Regions from separate parts of the Mesorhizobium sp. WSM3868 genome, predicted to be linked through region 2. Evidence: predicted binding sites of a transcription regulator. Region 2 holds the regulator's gene; the other holds the start of a gene.

Region 1 (7,419 bases), on a different contig from region 2:
GTAGAAGTCGGTATATTCCTCGGGCTTTATGTCACTCTTCGGCCTCACCCATAGCGCCGTGCCGTCGGCGATATCGCGCGGCTCGGCGCCCGGCTTCTCAACAAGCGTGATCGGCACCGGCACGTGGCCGGACTGCGACTTCGCCAGCCCTTCGAGCCGGTAAGGCGTGGTGTAGGAACTCGCATCGTCCATCAGATGCAGCACGACGCGCGTGCCGCGCCTGGGAGCTGCCGCAAGCGGCACGGGAGCGATCTCGTAGGTGCCCTTGCCGTCGGAAGACCAGCGCCAGGCTTCCTCGCTGCCGGCCTGCCGGCTGATGACATCGACATGATCGGCCACCATGAAAGCGGAGTAGAAGCCGACGCCGAACTGGCCGATGAGTTGCGAGTCCTCAGTCGCCTTGCCGGCCTCGACGCGCTCGATGAAGGCACGGGTGCCGGAGCGTGCGATGGTGCCCAGAGCCTCGGCCATCTCCTCGCGGCCCATGCCGATGCCGTTGTCCTCGACGGCAAGCTGCTTGTTGTCGGGGTCGGCCGAAATGGTGATGCGCGGCTTTGCGTCCTCGCCCAGCAGTTCGGGGCGGGTGATCGCTTCGAATCGCAGCTTCTCGCACGCGTCCGCGCCGTTGGAGATCAGCTCGCGCAGGAAGACGTCCCGGTCCGAATAGACCGAATGCACCATCATGTGCAGCAGCCGCGAGACATCCGCCTCGAATGTCCTGGTTTCCGTCGTCTTGGTATCCGTCGTCATTCAGAATCTTCCCACATAGTAACTCTGGCCCGTCGCGCCGCGGCGTGTCGAACCTGCCGATCTCCGCCGATGAGGGGAGATGTCCGACAGGACAAAGGGGGCGCGTCCCGCCAGCCGATCTGTCGCGGAGTGCTTTCTCGCTTTTCCGGTTCTTGTCAATTCAGAAGGGTGCCGTTTCCCTCGCGCTCCCTTTTGCCCTAACGACCAATCTCCCCCGATTGGACCCTGTCGGGGGAGATTGGCTGTGTCGGCGCCGCGCCTCCCCAGCGTCCTAGAAGTCCATGCCGGCGCCGGCGGGCATGGCGGGTGCCGCTTCCTTCTTCGGCTTCTCGGCGACCATCGCCTCGGTGGTGACGAGCAGGCCGGCGATCGAGGCTGCATCCTGCAGCGCGGTGCGCACGACCTTGGCCGGATCGATGACGCCCTGGCTGAAAAGATCGCCATACTCGCCGGTCTGGGCGTTCCAGCCATAGGCGAAATCGGTCTTCTCGCGCAGCTTGCCGACGATGATCGAGCCTTCCGCCCCGCTGTTCTCGGCGATCTGACGCGCCGGCGCCTCGATGGCGCGCCGCACGATGTCGACGCCGTATCTCTGGTCGGGGTTGTCGGCAGCCACCGCGTCGAGCGCATTGGCGGCCCTGAGCAGCGCCACGCCGCCGCCCGGAAGAATGCCTTCCTCGACCGCCGCGCGCGTCGCATGCATGGCATCGTCGACGCGGTCCTTGCGCTCCCTGACCTCGACCTCCGTCGAACCGCCGACGCGGATCACAGCCACGCCGCCGGCGAGCTTGGCCAGACGCTCCTGCAGCTTCTCGCGATCGTAGTCCGAGGTGGTCTCCTCGATTTGCGACTTGATCTGCGCGACGCGGCCCTGGATCTCCTCCTTCTTGCCGGCGCCATCGACGATCGTGGTGTTCTCCTTCTCGACCACCACTTTCTTGGTGCGGCCGAGCATCTCCAGCGTGACGTTCTCAAGCTTGATGCCGAGATCCTCGCTGATAGCGGTGCCGCCGGTGAGGATGGCGATGTCCTCCAGCATGGCCTTGCGGCGGTCGCCGAAGCCCGGAGCCTTGACGGCCGCAACCTTCAGGCCGCCGCGCAGCTTGTTGACCACCAGCGTCGCGAGCGCCTCGCCCTCGACATCCTCCGCGATGATGAGCAGGGGCTTCGCCGACTGAACCACCGCCTCCAGAACCGGCAGCAGCGCCTGCAGGTTGGAAAGCTTCTTCTCGTGGATCAGCACATAGGGCTCTTCGAGCTCGACGCGCATCTTATCCTGATTGGTGATGAAGTAAGGCGAGAGATAACCGCGATCGAACTGCATGCCTTCGACCACTTCCAGCTCGGTGTCGGCGGTCTTGGCTTCCTCGACGGTGATGACGCCCTCGTTGCCGACCTTCTGCATCGCCTCAGCAAGGAAACGGCCGATCTCGGCATCACCATTGGCCGAAATCGTGCCGACCTGGGCGATCTCGTCATTTCTGGTCACCTTGCGGGCGTTGGTCTTCAACTCCTGAACAATAGCCTCGACGGCTTTGTCGATGCCGCGCTTCAGATCCATGGGGTTCATGCCGGCGGCAACGGCCTTGGCACCTTCCCTGACGATGGCCTGGGCGAGAACGGTCGCGGTGGTCGTGCCGTCGCCGGCGATATCGCTGGTTTTCGAGGCGACCTCGCGCACCATCTGCGCGCCCATGTTCTCGAACTTGTCCTCGAGCTCGATCTCCTTGGCGACAGTGACGCCGTCCTTGGTGATGCGCGGAGCGCCGAACGACTTGTCGATGACGACATTGCGGCCCTTAGGGCCGAGGGTGACTTTCACCGCGTCGGCGAGAATATTGACGCCGCGCAACATGCGGTCGCGGGCGTCGGAATGGAATTTCACTTCCTTGGCAGCCATTGGAACACTCCTTCAGCAGGCAGCTTTCATTCACCGGATCGGGTGGGCCGGTTCAAGCCGCTTTTCCCAACGCCGATGTCTGCTCGACCACACCCATCACGTCGCTTTCCTTCATGATGAGCAGGTCTTCACCGTTGAGCTTGATCTCGGTGCCGGACCACTTGCCGAACAGGATGCGGTCGCCGACTTTGACGTCGAGGGGAATGAGCTTGCCGCTCTCGTCGCGCGCGCCGGAACCGACGGCGATGATCTCGCCTTCCTGCGGCTTCTCCTTCGCCGTGTCCGGGATGATGATGCCGCCGGCCGTCTTCTCCTCGGCCTCAACGCGGCGGACCAGAACGCGGTCATGCAATGGATGGAACTTCATATCGTTCTCCTTCGGGACAAACAGATTTTGAGAGGTTCCTCCACTCCGGACCGGAAGGACCGGAGCGGGGCTCGCGATCCTTTTCGGCCTCGCGCATGTGGATTTGGTTTTGCACGCGCCGGTTTCAAGAGGCCGCAAGAAATTTTTTGGCACTCGCAACAGCCGAGTGCTAGCGCCGTGAAAACAAAGGTAATTATGCAGCTTTGACGGGCACGTCCCGGACCCCTTGACGGCAAAGGAATCAATTCCCAAATCGAACCTGCCGGCGCCTGAAGTGGCCGGCAAGGTCAAGGAGCGCCGCTGCCTTGGCGCTCCTCGTATCTATGTTGCTCAATGGAGGATGTAGCTATGAGAACCAGTTTCGACTTTTCTCCCCTGTTCCGGTCGAGCATCGGCTTCGATCGAATGCTGAACGCGCTCGAGACCGCAAGCCGCATCGAAACCGCTGACAACTGGCCGCCCTACGATATCGCCAAGAGCGGCGAGGACGACTACCGCATCACCATGGCCCTGGCAGGCTTCAGCCAGGACGAACTGGCCATTACCCAGGAGCAGAACATGCTGATGGTTTCTGGCCAAAAGGCAGGCGAGGATAACGGCGAGTACCTGCATCGCGGCATTGCCGGCCGCGCATTCCAGCGTCGCTTCGAGCTTGCCGATCACGTCAAGGTCGTCGATGCGAGCCTCGTCAACGGCCTGCTGACAATCGACCTCAAACGCGAGATCCCGGAAGAAATGAAGCCGCGCCGGATCGAGATCACGGCGGACAAATCATCGCCAAAGGCCGCGACAAAGAAAATCGAGGCCGACAACAAGGCGGCCTGAGCCTTCTCGCCGCGCTTTGCGCCAAGCGCCGGGTGATGTTCCCGGCGCTTCCTTGTCTTCCGGATGAACAGAAAGGAGGAAAAAATGAGTGTTCGTGATCTGATTCCCTGGGGCCGAAACAATGGCAACCAGGTTCCAAGTGTCTTCCGCGACGGCGAACGCGATCCTTTCCTGTCGCTGCATCGCGAGGTGAATCGGCTGTTCGACGACGTCTTCCGGGGTTTCGGTTCCGGCTTGCCATCCCTAGGCGGCGTATCAGCCTTTGGTGCCGGCTGGCCGAGCGTTGAGATCTCCGACAACGAGAAGGAGATCAAGGTGGCGGCCGAAGTCCCGGGCCTGGACGAGAAGGACATCGAGGTGCTGCTTGATGATGGCGTGCTGACGCTGAAGGGTGAAAAGCGCTCCGAGACGGAGGACAAGGAGCGGCAGTTCTCCGAGCGCGTCTATGGCCGCTTCGAGCGTCGCATCCCGCTGGGCTACGAGATCGAAGAAGACAAGATCGATGCCCGCTTCAAGAACGGCGTGCTGACGGTAATGCTGCCCAAGACCGCGAAGGCGCAGTCGCAGGCCAAGCGTATCGAAATCAAGAGCTGATGTCTCAGTGCAGGGGTTGGACCGACCGGTCCGGCCCCTGCGGCATGACGGAACTCTCGTGGCTAGATGGAACGGCCAACGCTGGCGTGGGTGCTGGCTGGAGCGTGGAACGGCTCCCTTTCCAAACGAGTGATCCGCTCGCAGCGGGCGCAAGAGGCTCGCTTGCGGCTCGATGACGTGCGGCCGACGCAGGCCATTCTAACCGTTTACCGCGCTGAGCGCAGATGCCGCTGACGGAACACCGCGCAAGCCTCTGGAAATCCGCGATAACCTTAATTCCTTCCTTCTTTTGGTCAGGCTTCCCGTACGGAACGTTAAGGGCTAGATTAGCAATTCGTTAAGTAATACGGCGGGTGTGAGCGTAAGAGGTGTGCCGTTATGAATTTCAAATCCCTGATCAAACGGGCCGAGGACGTAGACAAGGAATTTCAAGAGCTCCAGTCGGATCTGGCAGAGGCTTTCGAAGAATGTCTTTCGGCTGACGAAGAGACGTCCCCGGGATACGATTCTGCCGCCGACCTGGCGGCAAGCGAGGAGGAACCGCCGGGCGAGACTCAGTCCGAGGCTTCCGCCTCCCGGCTGACGCCGCACACCCAGACACGGTTGGCCGCCTTGGAAGCCGTTTCCGGACTCTTCCGCGACGGACAGGGTCATCTGGAGGAGATCGGGTCAAGGCTGGCCGAGATCGCCACAGCGCACCACATGACGCGCGATATCCTGAACGCCCTGCATCGCGATGCGCTGCGCGCCAATGAGCTGGAGCTGGAGAACGCCGCTCTGGGCGCCGAACACAAGGCCTTGTCGGAACAATTGCTTGACGCTACGCGCAAGCAGCGCGAACGCGACGGCGCGGCCGAGGCCTGGCAGCAGCGCGAGGCAAGTCTCGTCCAGGACAGGGAGTCGCTGCGCGAGGCGCTTGCAGCGGTACGGCTCGAAATGGTCGAGATGGGCAATGAGAGCGCCAGGCGCGAGGCGGAGTTCGGTGAGATCGTCAAGACGCTGACGGCCAAGACCGTCGAAGCCGACAGGCGCGCTGTCGAGAACAAGCTGCTGCGCGAAAAGCAGGTCGGGCTTTCGATCGAGCTGGAGCAGGCGCAAAAGCGCGAGGCCGAGGCCCGGCACAAATTCGACGAGTTCGCGGCGACCCACGCCAACGAAGCCACGCGCATTGCCGAACTTATGGCCCAGCTCGGTAGCCACGAGAAGGAGGAGGCCCGGCTGCAGAAATCGTTGGAGACGACGCAGGCCAAGCTTGCCGAGGTAACCGAAGCCGCCCGCATTGCCGAAAGCGATGGCGCGGCGGAGCTTGCGCGGAGCCGGGCGGAGCTGCGCGGCTTGCGCTCCGAAATCCAGGAGCTGCAATCGCGGCTGGAGCAGGCCTCCATCGACAAGACCGAGGCGGTCGCCGAGGCCACAGGACTGAGGGCGCAGTTGAATGACGCCGTGACCGAGCGGCAGATCGCGGAAGAGAAGCTTGCCGTTCTCAGGAACGAGAACGAATTGGACAAGAAGAATTTGTCGGTGATCAGCACCAATCTCTCGCAGCTATCGCTGCAGCAGGCGTCGGAGCAGATCCAGCTCGATATCCAGAAACAGGAATGCGAGGACCTGCGCGCCGAGGTCGAGACGCTGAATGCCCGCATCAAGGAGCTGCTGCCTTACGAGCGGCTGCACAGGGTGACGGACGCCCGGGCTCGGCAGGATGTTGTGCCCGTGACGAATGGGCATGTCACCAACGGGCATATCGTGGAGCCGGCGCGGCCCACCGCCAGGCGCCGGCGCAACATGAGGGCCGCCGCGAGCTGAGGGAAGGATGTCTAGCCAGCTCGGCGCTTCACCGCTCTGGGCCTACTTCCCGGTCATCCGGTCAGCAAGCTGCTGGGCCTCGGCAAGCAGTGCCGGGAAGGCCGGATCGCCCGGCAGGCGCTCGCCCATGCAGGCGCGATAATCGCCGTCGCCTTTTTCCCAGGCGGCGTTGGCGGAATCATAGGCCTGCTGGTCCTTCAGGTCCGAGTTCTGATAGGTCTGCTGAAATTTCTGGGCAGCCGCGTCCGCCGCGGTCCAAAGCGCCTCGCAGGCCGCGATCTTCGGCACGGCCGGTGACGCGGGCGCCTCGGCGATCAGGACGCGGTCGCCCTTTACCACCGCGACGACGACCTGCTGGTCGTAGATCGGTCCGACATCCTGCGTCCAGCCGCCGAGCCGCGCGACGGCGATATCGGCGCCTTCGGGCTTCTTCAGCGAAAAGTCGAGCGTCTTCACGAATGCGGCGTCGCTGCCGATCGCCTGCGTATAGAAGGCGTCTAGCTTGAGCGCCTCGTCGATGCCGCCGGGCAGCCGGAGGCCTTCATCGTCCTCGTCAGCCTTGGACCGCAGCCAGCGCTCGACCAGCCCGCGGGTCGTCGCGACGATGCTCGGGCCGGCATCGCTCTTGGCGTAGCGCAGCCCGTCCAGCATGCCGAAGCCAATATCGGAGGCGCTCAGGCTCTGCAGATTGATCGTGCCGGTTGCCGGAAAATCCTTGACCGAAAGCGGACCCAGAATGGCGGAAAGACGCTTTTCCAGATCGGCCAGCGCCTTGGTGTTGGCGCCATCGAGCGTCTCCACTTCCGCGTTCGAGCTCTCCTGCGCCGCGATGTCGGAAATAGCCTTGTCGCGCGCGGCGATATAGTCGTCCTCCGGCGAGGCCGCGAAAACCACGCCGCTCGCCAGCGCGAACAAAAACGCCCAGACCAGCCGCATTCTATAACCCCAATTCAAACCAAAGCCTTTGTGGCCTTCGCCTGACTTGGCGGCTTTTGCGTGGCGGAATCCCGAGGAGAACCCGAATTTAATATCCCGCCTTCCGCTTCTCTACCTCCGCCTTCCTCAGCAGGAACCGCTGGATCTTGCCGCTCGATGTCGGCGAGGAGGTGAGGCACGCCGCGACAGTTGCGCTCTACGGCGCCCCCCTCTGTCCTGCCGGACATCTCCCCCACGAGGG
Region 2 (7,419 bases):
CCGAGGCCGCCGAGGCTTACGACCGGGCGATCGGCCTCGAGCGCGATCCGGCCTTGCGCCATTTCCTGCAGGCCGAGCGGGGGAAGCTGGTCCGCAACTGAGGCGAGACACTAGTTCCAGCAACTAGTCCTGCGGCCACATCTCATGAGAAAGGTTCAGTTTCCGCATGATCGCATGCTGGCGCAACTTGCCCCACAGCCGTTCGATGTTCGGCCAGGCCACGCGAGCGCTCGTGGTGTCGGGATGCCAGGCCACCAGCATCACGAGATAGATGTCGACAAGCGAAAGTTCCTCACCGGCCAGCCACTCACGGCCGGCGAGCGCGCTGTCGAAAATGGCAAAGCCGCGATCCATTTCCGCGATAGCCGCCTCCTTGACCACCTGCACGCTATCGGCGTCGGCCGTGTACCGGTGGGGGTAATAGAGCCTCAGGATCGCGGGATAGAGCGCCGACGACATGAAGGCCATCCAGCGCAGGAAATCGGCGCGCGCCGGCGAGCCCGCTTGCGGCGCCAGATGCGCTTCTGGATGACGCTCGGCGAGCAGGATGCAGATCGCGGCCGATTCGGTCATCGACCGACCGTCGGGCAATGTCAGCGCCGGCACCTGGTTCAACGGGCTGATGGCGAGGAAAGCCGGATCGGGCGGATCCTTTTTCGGCACGTCGATCTGCCGGAAAGGCGCGCCGGCCATGGCCAGGGCCGCCTCGACGACGAAGCCGCCGCTGCCGGGACGCGTGTAAAGCTTGTACATAAAATCCTCCCGCCGGCCGATTCGAGGCCGGCGGCGATTTGAACCGGAAGCGGCGCCTTCCTCAAGCCGGGCTCCGCTTGCCACAGACGCTTTTTGAGCGATCCAGCTTGCATCATCCCGGGAGTGCCGCTTGTCCGCAAGCTCTTGAGATTGGCTGTGGCGTTCCCGACTTGGTCATCCACGGGCGGAGCAAGGAGCAAAGCGACGCGCGCAGACCCGAGGATCCATGCCGTGACGTCTCCACGTCACAAGCTTTGCGGGTCTTTCTGCGGAGGAGGAACAGCGGCTCCGTTAATCTCGGATAAGACAGGTGGTATCCATTCTGGACCGTGGCATTTCCTGGCCGCGGTCACGGCGTGGATGCCAGGGTCGACCGCGACGGAGTTTCGCCCCTGCTTCGCCCTGGGACTACGACCCAGGGGCTGAAGCCATTCCTCGAGGGATGAGCGCCTAGGCCCCCAGCCCGTCGAACAGGATCGTCGAGAGATAGCGCTCGGCGAAGGACGGAATGACGACGACGAGGTTCTTGTCCTTGTTTTCCGGCCGCGAGCCGACGACGATCGCCGCCTGCAGCGCGGCACCCGACGATATGCCGACCGGCACGCCTTCGAGGCGGGCGACGAGGCGCGCATTGGCGACCGAATCCTCGTTCGAGACCCTGACGATCTCATCATAGATCGTGGTGTCGAGGATCTTGGGCGCGAAGCCGGCGCCGATGCCTTGAATCTTGTGCGGGCCGGGCTGGCCGCCGGAGAGCACCGGCGAGGCTTCCGGCTCGACTGCCACCACATGCAGCGAAGGCTTGCGCTTCTTCAGCACCTGGCCGACGCCGGTGATGGTGCCGCCGGTGCCGATGCCGGCCACGAAGATGTCAACCTCGCCATTGGTGTCGTTCCAGACCTCCTCCGCCGTGGTGCGGCGGTGGATTTCCGGATTGGCCGGGTTCTCGAACTGCTGCGGGATGATGGCGTTGGGCAGCGTCGCGGCAAGCTCGTCGGCCTTGGCGATGGCGCCCTTCATGCCTTTCGGGCCTTCGGTGAGCACCAATTCGGCACCGAGCAGCGCCAGCATCTTGCGACGTTCGACCGACATTGTCTCCGGCATGGTGAGGATCAGCTTGTAACCCTTGGCGGCGGCGGCGAAGGCCAGCGCGATGCCGGTGTTGCCGGAGGTCGGCTCGATCAGCGTGGTCTTGCCCGGCGCAATCTTGCCGGCCTCCTCCAGAGCCTCGATCATCGAGACCCCGATGCGGTCCTTGACCGAGGCGATCGGGTTGAAGAATTCGAGCTTGGCCAGCAGGTTGGCGACGATGCCCTTCTCCTTGGCGAATTTATCCAGCCGCACCAGCGGCGTGTCTCCAATCGTCTCGGTGATCGAGTTGAAGATGCGGCCGCGGCCGGGGACACGCGCGGAGGTGACGGGCTTGTTCATTGGTTTCGCTCCCAAGGCAAAGGCATAGGCAAACAGAATAAGGCTTTCAGCCGCGCAAGATAGGCTGCTCGCCCAAAATTTCCGAGTGGGGCGATTGCTGAAAACCTCCCCGCGCCGGAAATGCATTTTTTGGATCGGCCCGTTTTGGGGACGCTTTCCCCGAAATGGGGGCCGGTTGAGAATGGGCCTTATTGACGGGCCGCGATGGCGGCTGCCGCTCCCATCATGAAGCCGGCGGCGGTGCGGTTCAGCACCTTCAGCGCGCGCGGCGACTTCAGGAACCAGCGCGCTTTGGCAGCCAGCGCCAGATAGGGGACCAGCACCACGAACAGCACGACGACGGTCAGCGCGACGAGGATGCCGTAGTCGGCCGGCGTGATCGTCTTCAGATTGACGATGGTCGGCGTGATGGCGAGATAGAAGATCATCGTCTTCGGGTTGCCGAGCGTCACCGTCAGCCCGGCGATGAAGCTCGACGCCAGGCCGCTCTTGCTCTTCCGCGCCTCGACCGTTTCGGGCGAGATGCCGCTCGTCCAGAAGCGCCAGGCAAGGAAGGCGAGATAAGCGACGCCCGCCCATTTGATGGCGAGAAACACCATGCCGAAGGTCTGGGCGACGAAGGCGAGGCCAAGCACGACGGCGGTGAGGTAGGTAATGTCGCCCAGCATGAGACCGAACGACATAGCCAGCGACGAACGGAAGCCGGAGCCGAGCGCGCGGGCAACAAGCGCCGTCACGCCGGGGCCCGGAATGGCGGCGGCGACGCCGAGGGCGGCGCTGTAGGCGAGAAATCCTGTCAGTGTCATGGTTTGAACCCAACGCTATCCCGAGATCGGGATCCAGAGCGGCGGCCTCCTACCACGGCGTCGGGGCGGCGTTAATTGCCTTGCGGCCGGATTCGGTTGCACCAGCGCCGCTTCAGGACCGGCCGTCGCCGTAGGTGACGCGCCATATCGTGCCGTTGCCGTCCTCGGTCAGGATCAGCGATCCATCCTTCGCCACCGCGACACCGACCGGCCGGCCCCAGACCGCATCGTCCGCGATGACGAAGCCGGTGGCGAAATCCTCATACTCGCCGGTCGGCTTGCCGTCCTTGAACTTCAGCCGCACCACCTTGTAGCCGGTGCGGACATTGCGGTTCCACGAGCCGTGCAGGGTGACGAAGGCGTCGCCCTTATAGTCGGCCGGGAAGTTGCCGCCCTCGTAAAAGGCGATGTTGAGCGGCGCCGAATGTGCCTGGATCAGCACGTCCGGAACCGTGACCTTGCCGGCGAGATCGGGCCGCGCGCCTTTGTGGCGCGGATCCTCGTTGTCGCCGATGTAGTACCAGGGCCAGCCATAGAAGGCTCCCTCCTTGACGGCGGTCGCATATTCGAAAGGCACGTTGTCGCCGAGCTCGTCGCGTTCGTTGACGACGCACCAGAGCGCGCCCGTGGCCGGCTGCACCGTCATGCCCGAGCAGTTGCGCAGGCCGGTGGCGACCATCCTGCGGTTCTTGCCGTCAGGATCGAAAGCGAGCACATCCGCTCGGCCTTCCTCCGCGCCCCAGGTAGCGCCGAGCGGTGCCGATCTCGCCCATTCTTCGACGCCGCCCTTCGGCCTCGCTCCCATGCCCTCCGCGGTATTCGAGCCCGAGCCGACCGAGAGATAGAGCGTTTTGCCGTCGGGCGAAAAGGCGATGTCGCGCGTCCAGTGATGGCTCGACGGGATGTCCGAGACGATCGTTTCGGGCTCGCCGGAAGCTTTGAGGTCGCCGTCGCGATAGGCAAAGCGGACGACGCTGTTGCTGTTGGCGACATAGACCCATTGCGGCTTGTCGCCCAGCGGATAGAAGGCGATGCCGTAGGGCCGGGTCAGGCCTTTGGCAAAGACCGACTTCTCGGCGGGCTTGGCGCTGCCTTCGGCCAGTCGATAGACGCGGACCTGGTTCGCCCTGCTGTCGGCGACGAAGAGATCGCCGTTCGGCGCCGTGCGCACGACACGCGGGCTGCTGATGCCCGAAGCCACCAGCTCGGCCGAAAAGCCGGGTGGAAGGGCTGGCTTGGCATCCTCGGGGCGATCGGTGACACCGCCGCCGTTCGAGGCGGATTCGGCGACATTCGGCTTCGGGAGATCGTCGGGCCTGATGAGGCGCCGCACGCCGGGCCGGTCGGCCTTCCAGTCACCGAAGGCCTTTTTGCCGGTGAGCAAGGGCTGATCGGCCTGTTGCGCGACGGCGCCGGAGGCCAGGAGCAAGGCGAGGGCGGCAAGGCCGGCAATCCGTATCATGCTGTTCTCCGTTATTCGCCAACGTGCATCAGCAACCAGACAGCGAATATCCAGGCTCTCCAAAAGAGAAGCCGGGCATGCAAATTTTGACGGGAAGCGCCGGCAGTTCAGCTCTCTTCGATATCCAGATCGTCGTCGAGCTGCTTTTCCAGCGCGACCAGATCGGCCGGCAGCGGCAGGCCCATGGCGCGCATTTCCCTGAGCTTCTCGCGCAGTAGCTCCTGGATCTCGTGATCGTCTTCCGGCTGGTTCACCATCTCCTCGAGCAGCAGGCTGATCTGGGCCTTGAACGATTCCAGCGCCATTTCCACCCTCCTTGCGACGTTTCCCGCTCGCCTACCTCAGCATGCGCGAAATCAACTGGGCCGTATAGTCGACCATCGGGACGATGCGGGCATAGTTCAATCGCGTCGGGCCGATGACGCCGAGCGCGCCGACGACGCGCGCATCCTTGTCGCGATAGGGCGCGACCACGAGCGACGAACCGGACAGCGAAAACAACTTGTTCTCCGAGCCGATGAAGATGCGCACGCCCGGACCTTCCTCGGCGAGGTCGAGGAGCTGCAGCAGTCCGTCCTGCGTTTCCAGATCCTCGAACAGATGGCGCAGCAATTCGAGATCGGCCTGGGCGGTGACGTTTTCCAGAAGATTGGCGCGGCCGCGCACGATGAGGCGCGCCGGCAGGCCGCTTTCGGCGCCGGCCCAGACCGCGAGGCCCTTCTCGACCAGTTCCTGCGACAGCGTGTCGAGAGCCGCCCTGGTCTCGTCCTTGATGCGCGCGATCTCGACCCGGGCCTCGGCCAGCGTGCGGCCGCGGATATGGGCGTTGAGGAAGTTCGAGGCCTCGTGCAGCTGCGAGACGGTGATACCGGCCGGCAGGTCGACAACGCGGTTCTCGACATCGCCGCTCTGCGACACGAGGACGGCGAGCGCCTTGGTGGGTTCCAACTGGATGAACTCGATGTGCTTCAGAGCCACCTCGTTCTTGGCGGCGAGCACCAGGCCGGCGCCGCGCGACATGCCGGAGAGCATCTGGCTGGCCTCTGTCAGCATATGCTCCAGCGTCGCGCCCGAGCCCGAGGCACGCACCTGCGCCTCGATGACGCGGCGCTCGTCGTCCGACAGATCGCCGAGCTCCATGAAGGCATCGACGAAGAAGCGCAGGCCGGTCTGGGTCGGCAGGCGCCCGGCCGAGATATGCGGCGCGTAGATCAGCCCCAGATGCTCGAGGTCGCTCATCACGTTGCGGATGGTGGCCGGTGACAGCGACGACGGCAGGATGCGCGACAGGCTGCGCGAGCCGACCGGCTCGCCGTCGCGCAGATAGGAATCGACAATCCGCCGGAAGATGTCGCGCGAGCGCATGTCGAGCGACTGAAGCACGGGCGGCTGCGATGCGGGATCGACTGCCTTGTTCATTCCAGCGAAAAACCTCCTATCGAAAGATATAGACTTAAGCCTCCCTGGCGCAACCCGGGCCATTTTCGCGTGCGCGGAGTTTCCTTGGCGCCCTTTTCCTTTGCGCCATCCATCGCATGCGTCTACAAGCCGCCGACGAATCCAAAACCATAGGAAAGAAGGCCGAATGCGCCCCTCCAAACGCCAGCCCGACGAAATGCGCGCCATCTCCTTCGAGCGCGGCGTCTCCAAGCATGCCGAAGGCTCGTGCCTGGTGAAGTTCGGCGACACGCATGTGCTGTGCACGGCGAGCCTGGAGGAAAAGGTGCCGGCCTGGATGCGCAATTCCGGCAAGGGCTGGGTTACGGCCGAATACGGCATGCTGCCGCGCTCGACGGGCGAGCGGATGCGCCGCGAGGCTTCCGCCGGCAAGCAGGGCGGCCGCACGCTGGAGATCCAGCGGCTGATCGGTCGTTCGTTGCGCGCCGTTGTCGACCTGCAGGCCCTGGGCGAACAGCAGATCACCGTCGACTGCGACGTCATCCAGGCCGACGGCGGCACCCGCACCGCCTCGATCACCGGCGGCTGGGTGGCGCTATACGATTGCCTGCGCTGGATGGAAGCGCGCCAGATGGCCAGCGTTTCCAAGGTGCTCAAGGACCATGTCGCGGCGATCTCCTGCGGCATCCATGACGGACAGCCGGTCATCGATCTCGATTATCTCGAGGATTCCTCGGCCGGCACCGACGCCAATTTCGTCATGACCGGCAAGGGCGGCATCGTCGAGATCCAGGGCACGGCGGAAGGCGAGCCCTTCTCCGAAGAGCAGTTTTCGGCACTGATGGGACTGGCCAAGAAGGGTATTTCTCGGCTGGTCAGCCTGCAGCAGATGGCGGTGGCGTAGGTTTTCGAATGCCGAGCCTAGGCACCCCCCTCTGGCCTGCCGGCCATCTGCCCGACAGGGCAGAGGGGGGTGCTTCGTGACTCCCTCCGCGATTCTGGAATCAGCGCTCTACGTCACAGACCTAACCGCTGCCGAAGCCTTCTACCGCGACATCCTCGGCCTGGATCCGCTGGGCAAGGTCGAAGGCCGCCACGTCTTCTTCCGCTGCGGCAACGGCGTGCTGCTCATCTTCAATGCCGAGGCGACGAAAATTCCGCCGGCGCCCGACGCCAAGCTGAAGGTGCCGCCGCACGGCACGGTCGGCGAAGGGCATCTTTGCTTCACCGCGACTGCGGCCGAGATCGCCGAATGGTGCAAGCATCTGGCGGCCAAGAACATCGCCATCGAAAGCGATTTCGAATGGCCGCAAGGCGGACATTCGATCTATATCCGCGACCCTTCGGGCAATTCGATCGAGTTCGCCGAACCAAGGATCTGGGGTCTCTGATGCATTCTTTGAACGGACAAAAGATCGTCGTCGCCAGCCACAATGAAGGCAAGCTGCGCGAATTCGCCGACTTGATGGCCCCGTTCGGCTTCGAGGCGAAGTCGGCCAAGGATTACGGCCTGCCGGAACCGGACGAGACCGGCACGACCTTCGAGGAGAATGCCTATATCAAGGCCTA

Evidence for each region. Region 2 encodes HrcA, which represses chaperone genes, less so after heat shock. Its sites were predicted from a motif close to GTTAGCACTCNCNNNNNGNGAGTGCTAAC; they were not measured.
Region 1: the regulator HrcA is predicted to act here: its motif matches at 3,163-3,191, upstream of groES (co-chaperone GroES).

Annotation. Positions count from the first base shown of each region.
Region 1 covers NZ_NSGB01000030.1:129-7,547, reverse strand. The annotation lists gene htpG (molecular chaperone HtpG) at 1-750, opposite strand, end outside; gene groL (chaperonin GroEL) at 1,022-2,650, opposite strand; gene groES (co-chaperone GroES) at 2,703-3,017, opposite strand; gene CK221_RS28625 (Hsp20 family protein) at 3,366-3,842, shown strand; gene CK221_RS28620 (Hsp20/alpha crystallin family protein) at 3,927-4,436, shown strand; gene CK221_RS28615 (hypothetical protein) at 4,815-6,242, shown strand; gene CK221_RS28610 (hypothetical protein) at 6,285-7,178, opposite strand.
Region 2 covers NZ_NSGB01000002.1:118,243-125,661, reverse strand. The annotation lists gene CK221_RS03825 (DUF6596 domain-containing protein) at 1-101, shown strand, start outside; gene CK221_RS03820 (glutathione S-transferase family protein) at 124-753, opposite strand; gene cysK (cysteine synthase A) at 1,204-2,184, opposite strand; gene CK221_RS03810 (LysE family translocator) at 2,373-2,990, opposite strand; gene CK221_RS03805 (sorbosone dehydrogenase family protein) at 3,103-4,452, opposite strand; gene CK221_RS03800 (hypothetical protein) at 4,560-4,757, opposite strand; gene hrcA (heat-inducible transcriptional repressor HrcA) at 4,789-5,871, opposite strand; gene rph (ribonuclease PH) at 6,038-6,754, shown strand; gene CK221_RS03785 (VOC family protein) at 6,831-7,241, shown strand; gene rdgB (RdgB/HAM1 family non-canonical purine NTP pyrophosphatase) at 7,241-7,419, shown strand, end outside.